Regions from separate parts of the Marinomonas sp. 63XJN7_9_ISO-PGPR-S23-217 genome, predicted to be linked through region 1. Evidence: predicted binding sites of a transcription regulator. Region 1 holds the regulator's gene; each other region holds the start of a gene.
What was found. Region 1 encodes sigma-54, which starts transcription at its own class of promoters, with help from an activator protein. Its sites were predicted from a motif close to TGGCACNNNNNTTGCTNT; they were not measured.
Positions count from the first base shown of each region.

Region 2: a site for sigma-54 is predicted at 5,257-5,274, ahead of AC0VYI_RS20600 (circularly permuted type 2 ATP-grasp protein). Genes of this name have one in related genera too.
Region 3: a site for sigma-54 is predicted at 4,556-4,573, ahead of AC0VYI_RS15160 (HAD-IIB family hydrolase). Genes of this name have one in related genera too.

Region 1 is NZ_CM149678.1:3,136,181-3,144,265, forward strand. It holds gene AC0VYI_RS14675 (calcium/sodium antiporter) at 1-679, shown strand, start outside; gene lptC (LPS export ABC transporter periplasmic protein LptC) at 679-1,245, shown strand; gene lptA (lipopolysaccharide transport periplasmic protein LptA) at 1,229-1,759, shown strand; gene lptB (LPS export ABC transporter ATP-binding protein) at 1,760-2,485, shown strand; gene AC0VYI_RS14695 (RNA polymerase factor sigma-54) at 2,573-4,063, shown strand; gene AC0VYI_RS14700 (PTS sugar transporter subunit IIA) at 4,081-4,533, shown strand; gene AC0VYI_RS14705 (HPr family phosphocarrier protein) at 4,558-4,827, shown strand; gene mgtE (magnesium transporter) at 4,836-6,188, shown strand; gene yjgA (ribosome biogenesis factor YjgA) at 6,195-6,728, shown strand; gene AC0VYI_RS14720 (carbon-nitrogen hydrolase family protein) at 6,852-7,691, opposite strand; gene AC0VYI_RS14725 (YhdP family protein) at 7,688-8,085, opposite strand, start outside.
Region 2 is NZ_CM149678.1:4,391,890-4,399,974, forward strand. It holds gene AC0VYI_RS20575 (efflux RND transporter periplasmic adaptor subunit) at 1-461, opposite strand, end outside; gene AC0VYI_RS20580 (TetR/AcrR family transcriptional regulator) at 556-1,128, shown strand; gene AC0VYI_RS20585 (DMT family transporter) at 1,189-2,073, opposite strand; gene AC0VYI_RS20590 (Na+/H+ antiporter NhaC family protein) at 2,173-3,516, opposite strand; gene AC0VYI_RS20595 (FAD-dependent monooxygenase) at 3,909-5,120, opposite strand; gene AC0VYI_RS20600 (circularly permuted type 2 ATP-grasp protein) at 5,442-6,899, shown strand; gene AC0VYI_RS20605 (alpha-E domain-containing protein) at 6,902-7,846, shown strand; gene AC0VYI_RS20610 (transglutaminase family protein) at 7,843-8,085, shown strand, end outside.
Region 3 is NZ_CM149678.1:3,240,040-3,248,124, reverse strand. It holds gene AC0VYI_RS15175 (DMT family transporter) at 2-331, shown strand; gene AC0VYI_RS15170 (alpha-amylase family glycosyl hydrolase) at 402-2,162, opposite strand; gene AC0VYI_RS15165 (glycosyltransferase family protein) at 2,257-3,486, opposite strand; gene AC0VYI_RS15160 (HAD-IIB family hydrolase) at 3,564-4,400, opposite strand; gene AC0VYI_RS15155 (DUF3010 family protein) at 5,084-5,509, opposite strand; gene AC0VYI_RS15150 (pyridoxal-phosphate-dependent aminotransferase family protein) at 5,867-7,099, shown strand; gene yddG (aromatic amino acid exporter YddG) at 7,167-8,072, opposite strand.

The sequences.
Region 1 (8,085 bases):
AGTTACTAAAGATTTGATGCGCAAGGAGGTCCCCCTTGTTTTAACCATCACCTTGGTGACAGGCTGGCTACTTCATGATGGCACATTAAGCTTTTCAGACGGTATCGTATTGGTTTTCATGTTTATTATCATGATGATCATCATGCTCAAAGGCAGCAAAAACCTAGAAGAACAACTTTCCAGCGAGTTACCTGAGGATGATGGCAGCCCTGTCAGTAAATCCCTATGCATTTCATTTGTCAGCCTAGCGGTTCTGATTGGCAGCTCGAAATTACTTGTTTGGGGAGCCATTGGCATTGCTTCTGCTCTCGGTGTCAGCGACATGGTAATTGGCTTGACCATTGTGGCCGTGGGCACCAGTCTGCCAGAGCTAGCCGCCTCCATCAGCAGTGTGCGTAAGGGCCACCATGACATTGCCATTGGTAACATCTTAGGCTCAAATATGTTCAACTTGGCGACAGTGTTACCACTACCTGCGTTAATCGCACCTGGCGTAATTGATCAAACCACTTCGGGACGGGATTTCTATTGGGTTCTAGGATTAACCGTTGCCCTATCCTTGCTCATCTACGGATTTGCCAAAACCAAAAACCAAAGCATCCCACGCTGGATAGCCATTCCCTTACTCGTTTCGTACGCTGTCTATATTTTCTTCGTTAGCACTGGGGATTCTGTCTAATGATCAAAGCAAGCCACAAAAAACTACTACTAGGGGCTGGCAGCATTGTTATCATTACTCTTTTTTTCTGGGCGGGTTCATCCGATAATAAAAACTTGCTTCAGACTGATAATCTGAGCAGCACCCCCGATTATTTCATTACAAAAATACACGCTACAGAATTTGATCAAAATGGCAAACTGATAGAAACCTTGACCGCTGATAAAGGTCTACATTACAACAAGGGCGCAAAGACACTTCTCGAAAACCCAAAGGTAAAAAGAGTAGAAAAAACGGGGAACTGGGAAGCACAAGGAAAAAAAGGGATAATTGAAGATGGCAGTAGTGATATCCTACTAACAGATGATGCATCTGCCATAAAACATTACGTAGACTCACCAGACATCACACTAACAGCGGACAATATTCGCTATTTAGATAAACAACAGTCACTTACGAGTACAGGAAATGCAAAAATCCACTCAACACAAGGCGAAACAACTGCCGATGTCATTGTCACTTATATCAACACAGAAGAAGTTAAAATGACAGGATCTGTAAGAGGACAGTATGAAGCAACACATTAAGGTCTGTACTTTATTAACCAGCTTATTCATAAGCCAATGGGTAGTAGCGCTACCAGACGACACAAGCAAACCACTAAATATACAGTCCAATCAAGCCCACTTTGATCAAAAAACAGGCGAAGCCGTTTACACGGGCGACGTATTTGTAAAACAAGGTACGATTGAAATTCAAGCTCAGTATCTGAAAGTCATCACCAATCCTAAAACACGTAAATTTACCGAGCTAATCGCAACGGGCCATCCTGCCAAATTTAGCCAGCAAATCGATTGGCAAGGTAATATGATGATTAGCCGTGGCAATAAAGTTGTCTATAAGACGGCTCAGTCCAAAGTAGAAATTTTTGGAGACGGCTACCTGAATAGAATGGACGATAAAATCACTGCTGACCATATTGTGTACTACATTAACAATGGCACCTTCAGCGCCGAAAAAGAAGGATCAGGCCGAGTCTCTATGACTCTACAACCACAAACCGAAAAACAACAAGAATCCTCACAGAAAAAAGAGAACTAAATGGCTGTTTTAGAAGCAAAAAACCTCGCAAAAAGTTATAAAAAACGCCAAGTGGTTAAAGATGTGTCACTTTCTGTCGAGTCAGGTCAAGCGGTTGGCTTGCTTGGTCCTAATGGCGCGGGCAAAACAACCTGTTTCTATATGATCGTTGGCATGGTCACCAACGATGCTGGCGGCATCTTTATCGATGGTCAAGACATCACCAAGAATGCCATGCACACCCGAGCTCAAAAAGGCATAGGCTACCTCCCCCAAGAAGCCTCTATTTTTAGAAAAATGTCGGTAGAAGACAATATTTATGCCATTCTTGAAACACGAAAAGAACTTAATAAAGCTCAAAGAAAAGAACGACTAGAAAGTTTATTAAAAGAATTTCATGTCACTCACATTCGCTCTAACTTGGGTATGGCATTGTCTGGTGGTGAACGGCGCCGAGTTGAAATCGCGCGGGCACTGGCGATGAACCCCAAGTTCATATTACTTGACGAACCATTCGCTGGTGTGGATCCTATTTCAGTGGGTGATATAAAGCTCATTATCAGGCACTTACAAGAAAGTGGTATTGGGGTGTTAATTACCGACCACAACGTCAGGGAAACCCTCGACATTTGTGATAAAGCCTACATTGTTGGTAATGGTCATATCATCGCATCAGGGGATGCTGACACGGTTATCAACAACGAACAAGTGAAAAAAGTCTATTTAGGTAACGACTTCCGCTTATAACCTCTTATTTTTGCAACTCAAAGGGAGTAACATGCATAACTTGTTCCATATTTCTTACTTTCAACTTAACGATAAAAGAGTTGCTCTATGAAGCAGTCTTTGCAATTAAAGCTCGGTCAACAACTGACCATGACACCACAGCTGCAGCAAGCCATTCGTCTACTGCAACTTTCAACACTGGATCTAAAACAGGAGATCCATGAATTTTTGGAGTCTAATCCACTACTGGAAATTGACGATGAGGAATATACCTCAAGTGATACCTCATCCGCATTGAGAGAACGCGACAGTGATAACACACACTCTGCCGAGAAAAAGGCTGAGTCAAATAATAGCGAAGAAGCAAAAGTCGAATCAGAATGGACTGACAGCATTCCAGAAGAGTTATCCATTGATAGTGACTGGGATGATACCTATCAAAATTCAGCGTCTGTCAGCCACTCAAATAACTATGAAAATGATGGGGATTTTGAAAGTCGTAGCGCGCCAGAAGAAAGCATTCAAGACCATTTAATTTGGCAACTTAATCTCACGCACATGTCTGATCGGGATATTGAAATTGCTTACGCCATCATTGAATGCGTTCAGTCCGACGGATACTTGAGTATTACCCCAAATGACATTTGGGAATCATTGAGCACTGAACTTGAAGACCTTGAGCTTGATGAAGTCATTGCTGTTCAACACCGTTTACAACGCTTTGATCCGGTCGGCGTATGTTCTATTGATCTGCGTGATTGCCTGTTAGTTCAATTAGAACTTTTCCGCGATCATCCTTTGTACAAAAGTACTTATAATTTAGTAGACAATTATTTACCTCTGCTGGGTAATCGCGATTTTGCACAGTTAAGCCGGAAAACAAAATTGAAAGAAGAATCACTCAAAGAAGTGATTGAACTAATACAACAACTCAATCCACGACCAGGATCCATTATTGATGCAGACGATACGGATTATGTTATCCCCGATGTGTCTGTTAGAAAGCGTAATAACGTCTGGCAAGTTGAACTGAACAATGACGCTCTTCCACCGGTTAAGATAAATGAAACCTATTCGGCCATGGCATCAACGGCTTCCACATCAGAAGACGTCACGTATATCAAAAACTCCTTACAAGAAGCTAAATGGTTCATGAAAAGCTTGCAAAGCCGTAATGAAACCTTACTAAAAGTCACCAGCTGCATCGTAAATCGACAAATCGATTTCTTTGAGCTTGGTGAAGAAGCGATGAAACCCATGGTACTTCATGATGTCGCAGAAGAAGTAGGCATGCATGAGTCCACTATTTCCCGAGTAACCACACAAAAATACATGCATACCCCAAAAGGCATTTTTGAGCTGAAGTACTTTTTTTCCAGCCATGTCAATACCGCTTCTGGAGGGGAATGTTCTTCGACCGCTATTCGAGCTATGATTAAGAAGCTCGTTAACGAAGAGCCTGCCAAAAAACCGCTTAGCGACAACAAACTAGCCAGCATTTTAGCGGAACAGGGTATTCAGGTTGCTAGACGAACGGTGGCAAAATATCGCGAGGCGATGAATATTCCGCCTTCTAATGAACGTAAACGACTCTTCTAATACGGATACATTTCTTTATGCCTTTGAAATCTATATTGAAAGCTGAACTCGTTATCGCCAAACAGGATATTATTAGCAAGAAACGCGTACTAGAAAGCATTGCTGATGTTGCGTCAAATCGATTACATTGCGACAACGAAGCAATTTATGATGCATTATTAGGACGCGAAAAACTTGGTAGTACTGGCATAGGCAATGGTATTGCCATCCCCCATTGCCGTTTGGAAAGCGCTAACCATACAGCTCTGGTTGTGATGTCATTGCAATCCGCCATTAACTTTGACTCCGTGGATAAGCAAAACGTGGATTTAATTTTTGCTTTAATCGTGCCTCCTAGCGAATGCGATAACCACTTATCAACCCTGTCAGAAATTGCTGAGTTGGCGCAGTCTACCGAAAAACTCGATAAATTAAGAGCGGCCGAGACCAACCAAGCCCTTCTTGATGAATTAGAATCACTATTGAATTAGATTTAATATAATAAGGAAAAAGGTATGTTGGAAGAGTCGGTCACCATCATCAACAAACTTGGCCTACATGCACGAGCCGCAGGAAAACTGGTCGAAACCACTTCTCGATTTTCTTGTGATGTTACCATCGAGAAAGACGGGCGCAACGTTGATGGTAAAAGCATTATGGCAATGATGATGCTAGCTGCTGGTAAAGGCACCAACATCACCATAAAAACAAATGGAGAAGATGAAGAGGATGCCATCAAAGCGATTATTGCATTAATCAATAATCGCTTTGGAGAAGACGAATAAGGACAACAATGCCAGATAAAAATACACTCGCCCACCTACAAACGGTCACAGAGTCTTTAGAGTCTGGCGCCACACTACAGACGCGCTATTTGCTAAATGGCGCCTTACCCGCACAAGAGGTTGCTAGCCTTCTAGAATCCTCACCTCCTAAAGAACGTAAGCAACTTTGGGAACTCATTGAAGACAAAAACCAAGGCGAAGTTCTTCAGTATCTTAACGAAGACATACGCTTACAGTTTTTGGAAAACATGAGCACCCATCGAGTGGTCGCGGTATCTGAACACTTTGAAAGCGATGATTTAGCCGATTTACTGCAACATCTCCCAGACAAAGTGGTAAGCGAAGTACTCTTATCCATGTCCCCTCAGGATAGACTAAGAGTTGAAGCCTTATTAAGCTACTCGGAAGACTCCGCCGGTGGCTTAATGAACACGGACACTATTACCATTCGACCTAATGTCACCTTAGATAGAGTATTTCGTTACCTTAGACAATATAAACAAATTCCTGACATGACAGACAGCTTATTAGTTGTCAGTCGTTCAAATCGACTATTAGGGATCCTCCCCTTAGCAAAACTCCTTGTCTGTGATCCAAAAACCACCGTACGTGACATTATGGAAACTGACCACACCACCATCCACTCAAACACATCCGTAAGCGAAGTCGCTCAAGTGTTTGAAAAAATGGATTTGGTTTCCGCCCCCGTTATTGATCGCAGTACAGGAAAGCTACTTGGACGCATTACCATTGATGACGTAGTCGATGTCATTCGAGATGAGGCCGAACACTCCATGCTCAGTATGGCCGGTTTGGACGATGACGAAGACACCTTCTCGCCAATCATGAAAACCACACGCCGCCGTGCCGTTTGGCTAGGCATCAACTTAATCACCGCCTTTATTGCTTCTTATGTCATTGGTCTTTTTCAAAACACGCTCAACCAAGTGGTCGCACTGGCCGTTTTAATGCCCATTGTCGCCAGCATGGGAGGCATTGCTGGCTCTCAAGTTCTCACTTTGGTCATACGTGGGATCGCTTTGGATCAGATTGGCTCAGCCAATATGCGATGGCTATTAAATAGAGAACTGATTGTCGGCCTACTCAACGGACTCCTTTGGTCAGCCATTATTGCCATACTGACAGCAGTTTGGTTTGACAACATCAAGATTGCCTATATCATTGCGGGGGCGACAATCATCAACCTTTTGATTGCTGCACTGACTGGAACTCTTTTACCAATTTTCTTAAAAAAACTTGGTATCGACCCCGCCTTAGCGGCCAGTGTTATTTTGACTACCGTGACCGATGTGGTCGGCTTTTTAGCCTTCCTTGGTCTCGCCACCATTTTTTTAGTATAGGTTCCCATGACTGACTTTGATCAATTTAATGAAGACGACATCCCGAAGAGTAAAACGCAGATCAAACGCGAAATGGAAGCCCTGCAAGAAGTCGGTAAAAAGCTGTTAGCGCTAAGTAAAAATCAGCAAAAAAAAGTCGTGATGTCAGACACACTTAGGGACGCCCTAGCCGAAGCCGATCGCATCAAACAACGAGAAGCGATGAGAAGACACCTTCAATACATAGGCAAGGTAATGCGTACCGAAGACCATGAAGCGATCGCCAAGCAAGTCGCTATGTTTGACACAACCTCAGCGGCCTATAATAAATTATTCCACCAGTTGGAAGCAAAGCGTGACGAATTAATTGGTGAGCATAGCAAAGAAGCTCTCTCACAATACCTAGAAGATCATCCAGGATTAGAAGACATCCAGCTCTTAAGACAGCTTATTCGCCAATCCCAAAAGGAAGTCTCAGAGGATGGCAACACCACCAATCGCAAAAAGCTATTCCGTTACCTTCGAGAGGTTGAGGAAAAGAAACTTGGGCTGAAAGACTAGTTTCTCTCCGAGCGCCTTTTATTAACTTGACTGATGAGTCAACCCCTTCACACAAAACAAAGGCCCAAGAGCCATCTCTTGAGCCTTTTCAACCGTTATCACCCATAAAATTAATATACTAACCTAGCTAATGAAGCGTCGGTGTTCCAAACAAGGCATTTTAGTACGACATGAATTTAGGCTGCTTTTATCTATCTCACCTACAAAATACCCAGGCTCTTCTTCCAACTGATGCAACATCTCGCCATTTGGAGAATATAAAACACTGTGCCCATAGGTTTGACGCGTTTGCGTATGCCAACCACATTGATTCACGCCCATCACAAAACACTGATTTTCTATAGCTCTGGCCGCCAGCAGAGTATTCCAATGTGCTTTACCTGTCACATAGGTGAAAGCGGCAGGAACGAGTATAAGTTCCGCTCCTTCTTTGGATAGATGCCTAAAAAGCTCAGGAAAGCGGACGTCATAACAGATGGTCAGTCCCACTTTAAAGCCATCAACTTCAAACATTTTGACTTCCAAGTCTCCAGGCTCGATATAATCGGACTCACGGTAAGAACCAGCTTTATCGTCCACAGACACATCAAACAGATGAATCTTGTCATAACGCTGTATCAACTCACCATTAGGATCGAAAACCATACAAGACTGACGCACCCGCTGATTAGCGACAAGCTCTCCCCCCTCATTCACAAGACTAGGGTGAGAGCCAACCACTAAATAGACCTCATTGAAGCGGGCCCACTCAGCGACTTCCCTCAACAGTACCCCTTGATCATCAGATTCAGCAAGATCACGCATAGCTTTGCCATTGAACAAAAAAACATTCTCAGGCAATACGATAACTCGCGCGCCATCATCAGCAGCTTTGACTACCCATTTTTTAACTTCTTGCAAATTTTCTTTAAAATCTGCACCACTGGTCAACTGAATCGCAGCAATACGAAGGGTGTCTGTCATCTATTCGATCCTTTTTTAAATTTGTGAACAATAGGCGTAAGAATAGGATTATTAAACGACCCTTGAACCTTATACTGAACACTGGTCACTTTGGAAATCTGATCACCTATCAATTTATCGGTTAAATATAGCAACCCAGCGATCTGAGGAGTCGACCAAATCAACCCAGCTAATGGCAATGTACCACTAATAGGTAACGTTGCCGTTAACACCTCATCCAAGGTCTCATTGACAATGTCAGCCTTACCCTCAATAGACAAATCTGCCGATGGAGAGATTATCGATAAGGGTGTCGTTGTTTGTACAATACCCTTATTAACAACAAAGTCTCCCTTAATGCTATAATAGGTCAGCCCCGGCTCAAAAAGATCAGAGAAATCCAGTGATAGCCGGC
Region 2 (8,085 bases), 1.3 Mb from region 1:
TCTAAATAGGCAACATGAGCATCATCAAGATCTTGTTGAGAAACATTATTCTGTTTACGCAATAATGTATATCGACGATCCTTCAATTCAGCCGATTTCAGGCTAGCATTAGCCGACTCTAACGTTGCTTCCGCTTGTCTGACAGCAGAAAGATAAGAGGAATCATCCAACTGATACAAAACCTGGCCTGCAGTAACGTTCTGCCCTTCCTCGAACAAACGCTTGGTGATAATGCCACCAACCTGAGGTCGAATTTCTGCCACTAGGCTAGATACCGTACGCCCAGGTAATTCTGTATTAATTTCCGCTTTTTGAGGTTCAATGGTCAATACACCAACCTGAACTTTAGGAAAACCGCCCGGTCCGCCCGGTCCACCTGGAGCGCCACCTTTTTCTTGACAGCCAGCAACAAGAAGCGCAATGGCTAAAGCGCCTGAAGCATATTTTAATTTAGACGACATCGAAAAGTTTCCCTTAAAATTCGTTGAGAATGAACGTTCATTCTCACTATAATATATGCTAACCTTTCAATATACCCTGCAAAAGTGCAAAAAAATGACATTCAACTCTTCAAAACTGCTATGCAATGAACGCCGTCAACAAATTCTTGACGCCACAGAACAGAACGTTATTCATAAGGGTTTTCATAAAACCAGCATGCAAGCCATTGCAAAATCAGCAAAACTTAGTGTTGGACAAATCTATCGCTACTTTAATGACAAAGATGACATTATTTGCGCACTGGTTGAACAAACCACCAAAAGACACTTAAGCTTTATGTCTGAGTTTTTAAACAAAGAAGACTGGCTGACTCGACATTTCAGTGAAGACAATGAAGAAATTCATTGTATTCGCATTATGACGCTTGAAATCAAGGCAGAAGCATCGCGTAACACGACAATATCGAAGATCTGTAAGGAAATGAACCAACGCCTTCGATCAAGAGCCACTGAAATCATCATGGAAAAATCACCAAGCTTAAGCAAAGCAGAGGCCATTGCCCGTGTTGAAGCGTTGTCCATCTTAACAGAGGGCATGTTATCCGAATGGGATTACACAACCCGACCTTTTACTCTGGAAACCATTAAACTCTACAACACCTTGCTTGATAGCATTTTACCCGATTAACCTTGAGTCCTTTTTCTAGTCCTAACCTTCTTTTTTCTGTTACTGAAACAACAAGCAATTTTAATGTGACTTAAATAACATCCTAATCTGTCGCCACCGACTCATCAGCATCGCAACAAAGATTAAGATACAGCCAAACACTTGACCAACACTCATCAATTGAGCAAACCAGATAGAAGCAAACAATGCCGTCCAAACTGGCTCTAAATTCATAATCACGGCTGCGTGACTTACTGGTGTCAGACTTTGCCCGTAGGTTTGCAGCAAAAACCGTAAACTTGTTGCAATCAAAGTGCTCGCAAGAAACCAACCTACCACATTCGTCGGCACAGCATGGGGCACCGTTTCAGTCAGCACAGAGATAGTAAGTAAAAATACACCAGCTACACCCAACTGTATGGCCGTAAGTACCAGCACAGGCATTCGAGTAGACTGTCTGGATAACAGATTAAACTGAAATGCCGACATCACAGCCGTGGCCAAAAAAAACAATTGCCCCACTTCAAATTTCAGACCGCCATCTAACGCTAAAAAGGCTAATCCAATCACTGCTATAGGAAGGGCAACCCAAATACTTTTTGGAGGTTGCTCTTTAAATAAAAGCTTGGCAACAATAGGGACCAAAACCACACCAAGACTAGCAATGAACGCGCCAACTCCTAAGTTTTGTGTTTTGGATAGCCCTTCAACCCAAAACATCATAGCAAGTCCCATCACGCCACCAACCAACAAGGCTGGCCTCATGTCTCGCCATCGCAACCCAACAAAGTACTTACGCCCAGCAAGCACCAAAACAAAGCATGCCACTAAAAAGCGCATTCCCATAAAAAATAAAGGTGGTAGCCCCGTCAACGCTTCTTTAGAAAAAATCCAACCAAAACCGGCTAAAATAGTCACTAGAATCAAAACCAGTTCAGCCTTGAAATGCATCCATTGCTTCACCATATCGCCTTTTTTAAAAGATATAACACCCTAAACAACGTGAAAAACCACCATTAATGGTGGTTTTTCGCTCAAATACTAAGGTGCCAGTCTACTCGCTATTTATTTCACATACGATAGAGGCAAGCCATTATTTTTTTTAATCTTCGGCCATGCAATGACAATTGATACTATCGCAGCCGCCGCCAAAAGCCAGTTATATTGCACATAACTAATGAGAGATATTGGCGATACTTTAGCAAGAGACGATGCCAGTAAAATCTGAGCACCATATGGCAATAATCCCTGAGCCACGCAAGAAAAAATATCCAAAAGACTCGCACTGCGGCGGGCATCCACGTTGTATCGAGTTGCAATATCTTTGGCGACAGAACCGTTAATCAAAATTGAGACGGTATTATTCGCCGTGCATAAATTCGTCAACGCAACCGACGCACTAATACTAAATTCTCCTGCTCGAGTTGATCCAGGCTTAGCGCCAAACACACGAGCAATCTTCTCAATTATGCTCACCAGCCAATCCAAACCACCTTGCGCTTTCATAAGTGCACCCATGCCACCGATCAACAAAGAGAGAATAAGGATCTCCTGCATCCCAGTATAGCCACTGTAAATCTCTTTGGACCAAGTCGCGACCGTGAAATCCGGTAACATTGTTAAGCCAATTACCCCAGCTAATACAATGCCACTAAACAGCACCAACATGACATTGACCCCCAGCACCGCCAAGGTTAAAACAACCACATAAGGCAACACCTTGATCAACTCATAATCCTTTACTTGACCAATATGCGCCACTCCACTTTGAAAATACAACAACACCAAAGTGACTAAGGCTGCTGGCAAAGCGATTTTAAAGTTCATTCGGAACTTATCGCGCATATCACACCCTTGTGTCCGAGTGGCGGCAATAGTGGTATCGGAAATAATCGATAAATTATCACCAAACATGGCACCGCCAATTACCGTACCAACGGTTAGCAGTAAGGATAAATCCGTCGCATTCGCCACACCAATGGCAATCGGGCCAATAGCCGCAATGGTTCCCATCGAAGTTCCCATAGAAGTTGCCACAAACGCGGTAATGATGAATAAGCCTGGCAATACAAATGCAGGCGGAACGACGCTTAAACCAAAGTTAACCGTCGCATCAACGCCGCCAACCGCTTTGGCAACACTGGCAAAAGCCCCCGCCAACAGATAGATCAACACCATGGTAATGATGGTGTTGTCACCTACCCCACGAATAAAAGTGTCAATACGCTTATTCAGTGACCCCTTGGCTAAGATAATTGCCAAGACAATGGCAGGCAAAATCGCAACCGGGGCGGATATTTGGTAGAAAGCAAAGTCCACACCTTGAGTTTGATACCAAAGCCCACTACCAACAAACAAAACAAGAAACAGCACTAAAGGTAAAAGTGCTAATGGAGATTTAGAAGTCATGTGATCGATCATGTCCAAATAGAAATGAGTCCCTGCGATGGATAATCTAGGGAAGGAAAATCGTTAACAACACCTAACACGCCATGATATGGCTAAGATGAATAATTAACGAGATGAATTCTCTATTTATAACAAAACAAACAAATAAAATCACCACTTATACAAAAAAGGAATTAAAAACTCACAAAAAAACCCCAGCAGATTACTGAGCTTTTTAACCTATACAAGCTTTAGAGAGCAGGGCTGATTTTTTACCTAAATAAGCTAGCAGATAATCATCAAAGGTGAAAACAGATTAAAATTAATTAGAGTTCAAATAAAAAAGATAGAGTAAAATAAAAATAGAGAATCACAGTGCTAGGTTCAACAATTAGGCGAATCTTATGCTTAAATCAGCTCCAAGCAGCAACTGCCTTTACCACATCATAACCGTATACTGGATCTAACTTAGCTTGAATCACACTCGGAGCAAATTGCGACGCCACTTTAACGGCATTTAGCTTCATTTGTCCAAATAGACCACCGTGCATATGATACAAGCCCGTATTGTCTTTAGACATATTTTGAATACGAACAGTTCTTGGTTTACGAAGGATTTCATAGGAAGCAAGGGCATCGGGTAACGGCTTACTCATCAGCGAGGCAACCAACACATACGCATCTTCAATGGCCATGGCCGCGCCTTGCGCCATAAACGGCAACATTGGATGACACGCATCGCCAAGTAACACCACCCGCCCCTGATACCAAGTCCGTAAGCTACTACGTCCATTAAGTGCCCACAAAAATGTGCTATCAGCGGTTGCCAAAAGTTCAGTCACTTCAGGGTGCCACCCCGCAAAAGCAGAACGTAGTTCGTTAATATCCCCCTCTTCCCGCCACGATTCTGATTGCCAACCACCACGCTCCTCTACCGCGACGAAATTCACCCATTCTCCACCGCGTACATAATAAGTCACTAAATGGCGTCCAGGCCCCACCCAGACACAAGCATCTGGTTGAATGTTAACCGCCTTAAGACTCGCGACAGGCACTACCCCACGCCAAGCCACTTGCCCCATAAAGTCAGGCGCTTTCTTACCCAGCATTTGTTCGCGAATCACCGAACGAATACCATCAGCTCCAATGATTAAATCTGTCTCATATTCACTGCCATCTAGAAGACACAACACAACCGAGCTATTCTGATCTGACTTTTGGTATCCGGCAACCGTAGCGCCTAACCGTATTGTCACCCCAGCTTTCTGACAGGCTTCCACCAAAACACGGTGTAAATCGGCACGATGTAAATGCCAGTAAGGGGCGCCATAGCGATCAATGGCAGCCTGACCTAAAGGGGCTTTTAAATAATATTCCCCCGATTTGAAATGACGCATAGTGGCTTGTTTCGGCTCAAAGGCGTAAGGACGAAGGGCGTCTTCTAAACCCAATTGGCGCAGCACCTTCATCGCATTTGGACTCATTTGCAAGCCTGCTCCCACTTCGCCCAATACATTAGCCTGTTCAAATACCGTTACGTCCACCCCTTGCTGAGCAAGCCCCAAGGCAACACTCAAACCGCCAATACCCGCACCAGCAACCACCACGTCTTTGATTTTGTTCACAAACCAATCCTTACAGTCATTAATAAAATCGCTTATAGGAATGATAAACAATTTACAGGTTAATTAGTTGCGCTTCGTCATAATTCATGAAGCGATAACAATAAATTACTTATTTATTGTTAAATAAGATTGTTCATGGCGTGATCTTTGCTGTATTTCTTTTGTATCGATTAACGACTAATGTCACTAATAAGGGCAATAATTCTACTCTGTTTGCCTAATAACAATAACAATTACGCATGGGGGTGACACCACAAAGTGCATAGGATCGCATTCGCTTGAATCAGTTTTTCCCCAGATTAACAAAAGAACGAGGTTTAGATGGATAATTTGAGTAGCCAGTATCAGTCAAATGGCTTTTTTGACGAATTAATTGATAGTAAAGGCAAGCCCAGACCCCCCGCCAAGCAATTACTTGGCTATCTAGATAGTTTATCAGCAGAAGAGCTTGAAAAAAGAAAGCTCATGGCCGAAGCCACCATACAAGAAATGGGCATCAGCTTTACCGTTTACACCGAAGAAGGCAACATTGACCGAGCTTGGCCCTTCGATATCGTACCAAGAACCATAGACGCCAAAGACTGGCGCGTTGCAGAAGCAGGCCTAAAGCAACGACTCAAAGCCCTTAACTTGTTCATTGATGACCTTTATCATGATCAACAGGTTATTAAAGACGGCATTATCCCAGAGCACATCATCAAAGAATCCAAAAATTTTCGCCCCGAATGTATCGGTGTATCCCCTGCTTATGGGGTATGGGCTCACATTTGTGGCACCGATTTGGTGCGTGATGAAGATGGCGAGTTCTACGTTCTCGAAGACAATTTACGCGTCCCTTCTGGCGTCTCCTACATGATCGAAAACCGCGCGATTACCAAACGTGTGCTTCCTGAACTGTTTGAAAACGACAGCATCCTGCCAATTGATTCTTACACTTCCCAATTGTTCGATACCTTAGCAGCCTTATCGCCTAGAGACATAGAAGATCCAGAAATTGTCGTCATGACGCCAGGTATTTACAATTCAGCCTATTTCGAACATGCCTTTTTGGCTCAACAGATGGGAGTAGAATTAGTAGAAGGTAGCGATTTATACGTTGATAATCAAGATGACTGTGTCTATATGAAAACCATTAATGGACCAGCGTTAGTCGATGTTATTTACCGTCGTATTGATGATTTATTCCTAGACCCTGAAGCCTTCCACCCAGACTCCGTATTAGGTGTTCCAGGTTTGATGCGAGCTTGGAGAAAAGGCAATGTCGCTTTAGCAAATGCACCAGGAGCAGGGGTAGCAGATGACAAAGTTGTCTATGCCTATGTACCAGACATCATCCGCTACTACCTAAAAGAGGAGCCTATTCTTAAAAATGTCGAGACATTCTTGTGCGAAGACCCTGAGCAACGGGCCTATGTGTTAGCAAACTTGGACAGTTTAGTTGTCAAACCTGCCAACGAGTCTGGTGGCTATGGGATGCTAGTGGGGCCACATTCTACGAAGAAAGACCAAGCTCTATTTGCAGAACTGATAGAAGCGAATCCTCGCAACTACATTGCTCAACCAACACTGAAACTGTCCACCTCGCCAACATTAGTTGCCAAAGGCAGCTTAGAGCCACGCCATCTGGATTTACGTCCCTTTATTTTGCAGAGCAAAGACACCTATGTGACCACAGGTGGACTGACACGAGTCGCTATGAAAAAAGGCTCTTTGGTCGTCAATTCGTCACAAGGTGGTGGTAGTAAAGATACTTGGATCGTCGAAACAAAGGGGCGCTAATTATGTTATCCAGAGTCGCAGAACGTTTATTTTGGGCTGGTCGTTACTTAGAACGTGCCGAAAACACCGCCCGCTTAGTTAGAGTATACGATGAACTCCTTTTTGACTTACCAAGAGACATCAAAATTTCATGGTATAACCTCATCGAAATCAACAGTGGCACCGAACAATTTGAACAACGCTACAAGGTAAAAGACGAACGTAATGTCGTAAAATTCTTATTAGCAGACGATACCAATGCAAGCTCTATGCTCTCATCGCTGAAAATGGTTCGAGAAAATATTCGTACCACCCGTGATGTGGTACCAGAGGAAATGTGGGAACTGATCAACGAGCTGGATATGTATGCGCGCCAAAATATCAAGCAGGGCATCAACCGTTCTGGCCGTCACGACTTTCTCAACACCATTATTGAAGGCTGTCAAAAAATCATCGGCCTACTTGCGGGGACGATGACTCGAGATTCCGGCTGGCAATTTCTTATCATGGGACGTTATTTAGAGCGTGCCGACATGAATACGCGTATCATTGATGCTGCGGTGTCTTTAATGTTGCAATCCGAAGCCGAAGAAAGCGTGCGACTGGGCCAAGTGGTATGGGCCAAAGTGCTAAAATCGCAAAGTGCGTATTTGGATTATCGCCGCACAGTGCGAACCTCTATCAATGGAGCCAAAGCCGTGACCTTTTTACTGCGAGACCCGTTTTTCCCACGAACACTGTCATACTGCCTGGAGCAGATTCGTGAGGCGGCCTCTAAATTACCTCGCTCCGGCATCATTACTGCTAAGGTAGATAAACTTTACGGCTACGAATATCCAATAGAACGCTCAGAAGATTTGAATGAAAAGTTTCATGACTATCTTAATGACTTTCAGTTAGATCTTATCGAAATAAACCACCAGATTACCGAGAACTGGTTTCATTTTCGGCAAGGAGACGCTGCATGACTATTCGAGTCGCGATACAACACAAAACGACCTACGAATTTGACCGATTTATCAATGTGTCACCTCATGTATTACGCTTGCGCCCTGCGGCGCATTCACGAACAAAAATTCATGATTATTCGTTAAAAGTACTCCCTGAAAAGCATTTTATAAACATACAGCAAGACCCTTTTGGCAACTTTCAAACGCGACTTGTCTTCCCAGAAAAGACCAACAAACTGGAATTTATGGTTGAAGTA
Region 3 (8,085 bases), 100 kb from region 1:
AATGACATACATAATTTTATGTTTGGCGATTGTGTGTGAAGTGTTCGCGACAACGTCGTTAAAAGCGTCCGATTCCTTTTCTAAATTAGGGCCAACGGCCATGGCTCTGATAGGCTATTGTGTATCCTTTTATTTGCTTAGTGTGGTGATGAGAACACTCCCTACTGGTATTACCTATGCGATTTGGGCAGGGTTGGGGATTGTGCTGATATCACTGTTTGGCTATCTATTCGCGGATGAAAAATTGGATCTTGCCGCATGGCTGGGAATGAGCCTGATTGTGATTGGCGTGGTGATTATTAACCTATTCTCCAAAGCGGTTAGTCACTGATTCGTTACAGAGCCATACAAGCGGTGCTGATGGCATGCACCGCTTGTATGGTTGACATGATAACTTATCTTTACTCCACGAGTTTTACTTTACCTTTTTTGTTTGCCAACCATAAAAATTGGTAGGGCATTAAAGTGACTTTTGCTAAATGATCTTCGTATACCGTGTCAGTGACTAAATCAGTCCAATCGTCTGTGGCGATCAGGTTTAATTCTGATAAATTAAAACTTTGCGGTTGATCCGTTATATTGAAGATCGCAAATAGGCTTTGACGACGATCCAAACTTTGGCGCCAGAAAGCAAATAGATTATCTCCCATATGTAAGATGTATTGAGTAGCGTTGGGGTGGAACGCGGTCTGTGCTCTTCGTATCTGGGCTAAATTGGTGATGGCGTTGAACACTTTTTGATGATGGGTTGGGGTGTTAAGGGCATGCTCTAAGTCTTCCATCTTCCAAATATGACGATTAATAGAACGAAATTGCCCTGTATTGTCCACTCGATCTAGGTCGTTTTCTGTGCCAAAAAAGCTGTGTATATAGAACGCGGGTACCCCTTCCAATGACATCATCACTGCCGCCGCACAATAGAATCGAGCAAACTGCCATTGATCAGGGCCCTGTTGTACCGAGCCAGCTAAGGCGTTCCACAAACTGATGTTTATTTCATACGGCTTGGCTTCGCCTTCAGGCGTAGTTCGAGAGCTAATGCGTCCTCCAAAGCGTTTCATAGTATTGATTAAGGTTTCCAGCTCCCAATCGGTTAGCAAACCTTCTGTTGGGCGTAAGCCAATACCATCATGGGAGGCAATAAAGTTCAGATAGGTGGTGCCCTGTTGAGCGGGAGGCATGCTCATTAACCATTGCTTTAGATGTTTACAGTTACCTGTGACCAAGCTGTTGATCAGTAACGGTGGTAGTGAAAAATTGTAAATAAGGTGAGCTTCGTTAGCATTACCAAAGTAGGTTAGGTTCTCCTGATTAGGAATATTGGTTTCAGTAATGATGACGGATTCGGGCGCGTAGTGCTCGATAACAAGACGTAACAGGCGAATCATTTCATGGGTTTGCGGCAAGTTGATACTGGGGGAGCCTGGGATTTTCCAAAGGAAGGCGACGGCATCAAGACGAAACCAGCGAATCCCTTTTTCCAAATATAAACGAATAATACGTAGAAACTCTAATAAAACGTCTGGGTTCTCGAAATTTAAATCTATCTGATCATGACTAAAAGTACACCAGACGTATTTGGTGCCATTTTTGGTCTGCACCTCACGTAATAGGGGAGAAGTACGTGGCCGAACAACGGCGCTTAGATCGGCGTTAGGATCTGCTTCATAAAAATATTTTGCCCCTGGATCGATCCCCGCTTTATAGTTTTCAAACCACATACTACGGCTAGAACAGTGATTGATGACTAAATCGCCCATGACCTTAAAGTCTTTCGATATTTCCGAAATATGGTGCCAGCGCCCTGATGCCGGATTAACACTTGTGTAATCCATGACGCTAAAACCATCGTCCGAGCTATAAGGAAAAAAGGGCAATAGATGAATGGCTGAAATGCTGTTGATTAGTTTGGTTTTGACAAACTTTTGCAAAGTTTCTAATGGCGCTTCATCTTCAGATCTGAGGGTGTCCGCATAGGTAATCAACATAATGTCAGACTGATCCCATAAATTCCTGTGGGGACGAGGGGATTCTGTTTTCGGATCTAAATTAAAGGTAGTCAGACAGTTACGGGCAAGTTCGGTGGCGTCACGATTAGGGTATAGAACCTGAAGGTGACCGATAAGCCGTTGCTCTAATTGTGATGGCACTGTATTTTCCATAGCTGTCTACCTGTAAAAATATCTGAAAATAGGGGAGATGAGGTCATGACCTTCATCTGTCTTATCAACTTAACCAGAGAATATGGACACTGGATTATTTGTTTGGGCCAAATTCCTGCATGTCTTGTTCGACGGCAAGTGCCAGTTGTTTCATCACGCCGGGAAATGCACTCACAACACGGTTCCAGCTTGGAATAAAAGGGGCTTCCATGGGGTTATCAAGGTACATATTTCCTGCTTTCATGACATTACTGGCGAACAGTTCAACGGCTTGTTCCTCTTGGTGTACATCTAATTTTAAACCATTAATTTCTGCATCATTGCGGTATGTTTCAATAAAGTCCAGTGCCACTCGATAGTAGGTTGCTTTAATGGTACGGAAGGTTTCTTGATTAAAAATAGTACCATTGGTTGCCAATTTTCGGAAAATGGCTTTCGTAATATCAATGGACATTTTCGAGAGTCCGCCGTCATCGTTATCGGCTGAGAGGTCTTGATGCTTATGATCATAAACATCAGCAATGTCTACCTGACATAAACGGTTGTTTGAATAGTTACGTTTCATCTCGCTTAAAACGCCGATTTCTAAGCCCCAGTCGCTTGGAATACGCAAATCTGTCATCACATCTCGACGAAATGAGAATTCTCCAGCAAGAGGGTAACGGTAGCTGTCTAAATAATCTAAGTATTCTAAGTTTCCAAAGACTTTCTTGAGAGAATAAAGCAAAGGTGTAACCAGTAGGCGGCTGACACGGCCATTCATCTTGCCGTTTGCTGTGCGCGAATAAAAGCCTTTGCAGAACTCATAGTTGAAATTGGGGTTTGCGACAGGGTAAATCAAACGAGCGAGCAATTCGCGATCATAAGTGACAATATCACAATCGTGCATTGCGATGGATTCAGCCTTACCCGCTGCCAAGTTGTATCCCATACAGAACCATACGTTGCGTCCCTTTCCTGGGTCAGTAGGTGAGAGCTGCTCACCTTTTAACACGCTATCGATGGCACGAAGGCGAGGGCCATCGTTCCAGAGGACTTTGTGCTTTTGTGGCAGAACACTGAAAAACTCTAAAGCGTGGCGATACTCCGCTTCTGTTGCTCTGTCTAAACCGATAACGATTTCATCAAGATACGGAACTTGTTTGAGGTGTTCGATAATGTTTGGCATGGCGTCTGTCGCCAATTCGGAATATAGGCAGGGAAGAATAAGCGACATTGGACGAGTTTTAGCAAATTCGCACAGTTCTCTCTCCATGTCTTCAAGCGGACGGTTGGCTAAGTTGTGAAGTGTGGTGATAATGCCGTTCTGGTAAAAATCGCCCATTATTGTATCTCCTTGAGTGTTAAATCATGTTGCCGATTGCGTGGCACGGATCGCTTAAAGAACGCGTATTTTTCTTGTTATACAATCCCTCGTGAAGCGAGGGCTTTGTTGACGGCTTGTGCCCATCCTTCTGGTCCATAGGCATCCGTTAACCAAGCATCGTAGCGTCCTGGAATTTCAGGTGGTGCATGAACAGGTGAACGCACTACAACGGGAATATCCGCTTTACTTAACATGCCAATATCGTTTTCCCCGTCCCCAAGGGCCATGCTGGTCACGGTGTTTTGGTAGAAAACAGCATACTGTTCACTAAGCCATAACATAGCACGAGCTTTATCGCAGGATTTGCCCATAAGGTGAGTAAAGCGTCCACCCTTTTGCACTTGGATGTCAGTGTCTTTTAGCGCGTCTCTAAAAAGGTTTAAGGCATTAGCAGAATCTTTCCAGACCATAGGCTCTGTAAACTCGCGCTGCATCGCCAGCTTGGCACTTTGTTCCGTTAAGCCTGTTAGCTCAGCCACATCCTGCCATGTCATATCGCTAAAGCGTTTAAATTGAAAGCGGCTGCTTAAAGGGGTGGTGATGTCTATCAGGGTTTGTCTATGTGGGCCAAATGCTTTCAGCCAATAATGACCATGGTCTTCTAAGCCGTGTTTATCCTGGTCCCCATTGTTTATAAGGCCTAGTTCTTTCGGAATATAGACCGCTGCACCATTTTCAACGATAAACGGATCTTTATGGCGTAGTGATTGGCGTAAGTCGTTAAGTTCAGCAAAAGTTTTGCTAGTGTTTAAAATACACGGGATGGTGAAAGTTTGAAGCGCTTGAAATGTAGAAAGAGCGGGGTGAAAACTGTATGTATGATGGTCCAATAAGGTGCCATCTAAGTCTGTGAATACGAGTAGTTGTGTCATATTTTTTAAGATCTTGGTTGGATAGAATGTATCTTCCATCGAACCGTCGATCTATATCCTCCTTCGTCATGCAACAACTGGGAAAGTTAAGTCTCCTTGTTGCTTGTTACCAAATTAAGGAACGGCGTTCAAAAAATGGTAAAGGTTTATTGGTTATAGCAAATCCAATGCCAGTATTTGAAAGTGTTCTACCTTCCCTAATGACTGTTTCTATTCGTTTTTTAGCCTAGCGGCTTTTATGAACAAATTAATGACAACCTTTCTAAAACACATATTTTTTCCCTTTATTCACATAGATGGAGTGCTGTTAACCCCTATCTGACAACGGCTGAAGGAGGACATTGCTTTCCTACTTTCTTGTGTGAATGCAGCATGTATACTTCCATGGCTTCACCATGTTTTTGGGAAAATAAACGGCTGTTACTTTTGTTTCTTTGATTGGCTTTTGACGGGGATTTAATTGATGTCTCGATCATTATTCACCAAAAAGGTGCGCAACAAAGTAAGGTATTTTATAAGATTGTTCTGTTTTGGTGCGATTTTGAATTTTGCGTAAAATGTACCGATGGTCGGTTTAGAGTAGAAATAGCAAGTAGTTAGAAGAAAGAAAAGACAGACTTTTCTTTCTTAGTGATTAACCGTATTTTTTGACTAGAGCGAAATGCAATGGTGAGTGAGCTAGCTTATTCTTCACAAAGTGCGATATAGCCTACTGTGAATGCGCCTTCTTGAAAGGCACGTAAACCCGTTGCCTTGAATGGAATTGGCATTGGATGGTTTTTTAGCACTTCTTTCACCGTTGCACCACTAAACAAATCCACCTGAACGGTATTGATTAGTTGAATGGCGGCTTCAATTTTAAATCCGATGGCACCACCAGCAAATTTCCCTTTTGTTGGACGCTCTTTAATTACTGCACGGGTTACTTTGTAATCTTCAAACAGCTTTTTCAGTATCAGTTGAAATTTACGAACGCTTTCACAGTCATTTGGGTGGTTCAATGTGTGACGCACTTGGCGACAGTCGGCGATCTGAAAAAGACCGTCTTGCTTAGAAAGTAAGCAAAGAATGGCTTCGTTGCCTTTGATCTCGATACCACAAGTAATCATATTGGATCCTGTATAAGGGAATTTTGGGCATTATGGCACACTTCGAGGAGTGCTAGCAGAGTAAAAAACACTGCTTTGCGAATTCAACACACGTCATATGTAATGCAAAACAGATTCGTGGTGGTAGATCGTACTCTTTTGAGTTTCATGACTCTTATTTTACAGAAGAATACGCTACTATTTTGGAATATTATTTTGAAAATATGCATTACACGATATTTTATCCTGATAAATGTCAAAAAACTGTGATTCGATCGCGTCTTCTTATTTTCGATTACTGAGACATATTCTCACAAAATTCTTCCTATTTTTGTGAGGTTGTCTCCTATTCTTTAACGAACCATAAGGCTACTTACCATGACTGCTTCATCGCCCAAGGGGATTTCTCGTCCCCAGGTGAAATCGCTAGATGAAATCCTTCCTACTGAACCCCTTTTAATGATGGGCGCAGGCCCTGTTCCAATTCCTGAACGTGTTGCTCGAGCGAACTCGGTGGTAATCAACCATCTGGGCAGTGTCATGGCGCAAGTCATCAATCAAGTAAAAAGCATGGCACGTTACGTATTTCAGACGGAATCTAAATGGGTACTGGGCGTGGCGGGGCCAGCATCGGCGGCGATGGAAATGGCTGTGTCTAACTTAATGGAGCCAGGGGAACCGATTCTGTGCATTAACAATGGCTTTTTTAGCCATCGTATGGCTGAGATGGCAACACGCATTGGTGCGGATGTTCACGAGTTGCATGTTCCGGTATTGGAAGCAGCAGATCCTGAACGTGTGCGTAAAGCCATTGAGACAGTACGGCCGAAAGTATTGACTCTAGTTCAGGGGGAAACGTCCAATACGGTTTTCAATCATGCTTTAGAAGACATTGCTAAGATCGCTAAGTCCTATGGCTGTTTAGTGGTTGTTGATGCGGTTTGTACGTTGAGTACCATGCCGTTAAAAATGGATGAGTGGCAAGTGGACGTGGTGATTACTGGTGGTCAAAAAGGCTTGTCGTCTATTCCTGGGGTCTCTTTGTTAGTCTTTTCTGATGAGTCATGGAAAACCGTCAAAAATCGCAAAAAGCCGGTTGTGCAATGGTGTTTTGATGCGCAGCTTGCGGAAAACTTTTGGCACAATGATGGCTACCATTATACCGCTCCTGTGTCGGGTATCATGGCTCTGCATGAAGCGCTGAAACTAGTATGTGATGAATCTTTAGAGCAACGTTTTGCAAGACATTTACGATGTTCTAAAGCATTGCAAGCGGGTATAGAAGGTTTGGGGTTGAATTTGTTTATTCCTGAATCGTCTCGTTTGAATTCGGTGGTGGGGATTCAGTTACCTGAAGGCTTAACCGCAGGGCAAATATGTCGTCATATTTCTGATGTGTATCGTGTGGAAATTGCTGGTTCTTTTGGTAAGCCGATTGTACGTATTGGTCAGATGGGTGAGCAGTGCCGTGAGCATAACTTATTTCGAACCTTGCATGCCTTGGGCAGCACCATGCGGGATTTAGGGATTAAGGTAGACCAGCCTAATGGTATGGCAGAAATGGAAGCCTGCTTACAACGTATTCCTCGAACGTTATCTCAAGTGGCTTAAAAACGGCGAATTAGCCTTAGCCTTTCCGCTACGACCCCCATTTCCCATTTGGAGATGGGGGTTTTTGTTATGGCTTTTGTACGAGTGATGTTTTGCGTTTTGTGGGCATTAGGCTTGCAAAAAGAGCACTAGCCGTGATCATCACACAAGCAACCACTTGAGTGTCTGTTGGTGTTTGGTGACCAAACAGGCCAAGCCATGCCGTCGACAGTGCCGGAGCGGTATAAGACAATACCCCCAATAGTGATAGATTGCCGCGCTTAACCCCCACATCCCAACAGAAAAAGGCAATACCAACGGGGCCGAGTCCTAAGCCGATAACGGCCACCCAAGTGTTCGTAGAAAAATGCCAGTGTAAAGGTTCCAATAGTAAGTGAGCGATGCCTGCAAGGAGGGTCGTCATCAAGCAATACCAAAGCACAGCACTGGAAGGCACCTTGCTAAAACGGCGATTGGCGACAGAATAACCTGACCAAATAAACGCGCAGGCAAACGCCGCCCCATAGCCAAGGGAGGTGGCTTGTATCTCATGGCTGGAACCCGTGGCGCGAGAATGAAGCATCATGCCTGTGGCGATAAAAGCGACAATCGCACCCAATAGATGGGTCCAAAGAAGTTTGTTTGTGCTGCTCATTCCTGCCATTAAGACAATAAGTAAAGGCCAAAGGTAGGCAATCAGGCCCGCTTCTATTGGAGGGGCATGCTGAAACGCATAAAAATAGCAGAAGTGATATAAGAAAAAGCAGATTCCTCCCATCAATTTGGCACGAGTGGGTGTTTGCTGCCAAGAAGAAACGAGTTGACCCTTTATCAAATAGACAATGAAAAACAGCACGCTGGCGACACTAAAGGTTAAGGCTAACAGGAGTAATGGCGGGACTGCGCTTGCTTGTGTGGTAAATAACGCCAAACTGCTCCATAGCAGAATAGCGATGCTGCCAATGATGGTACCTCTCGTGCTGGTCAATGCCATGATGCCTTTTCCT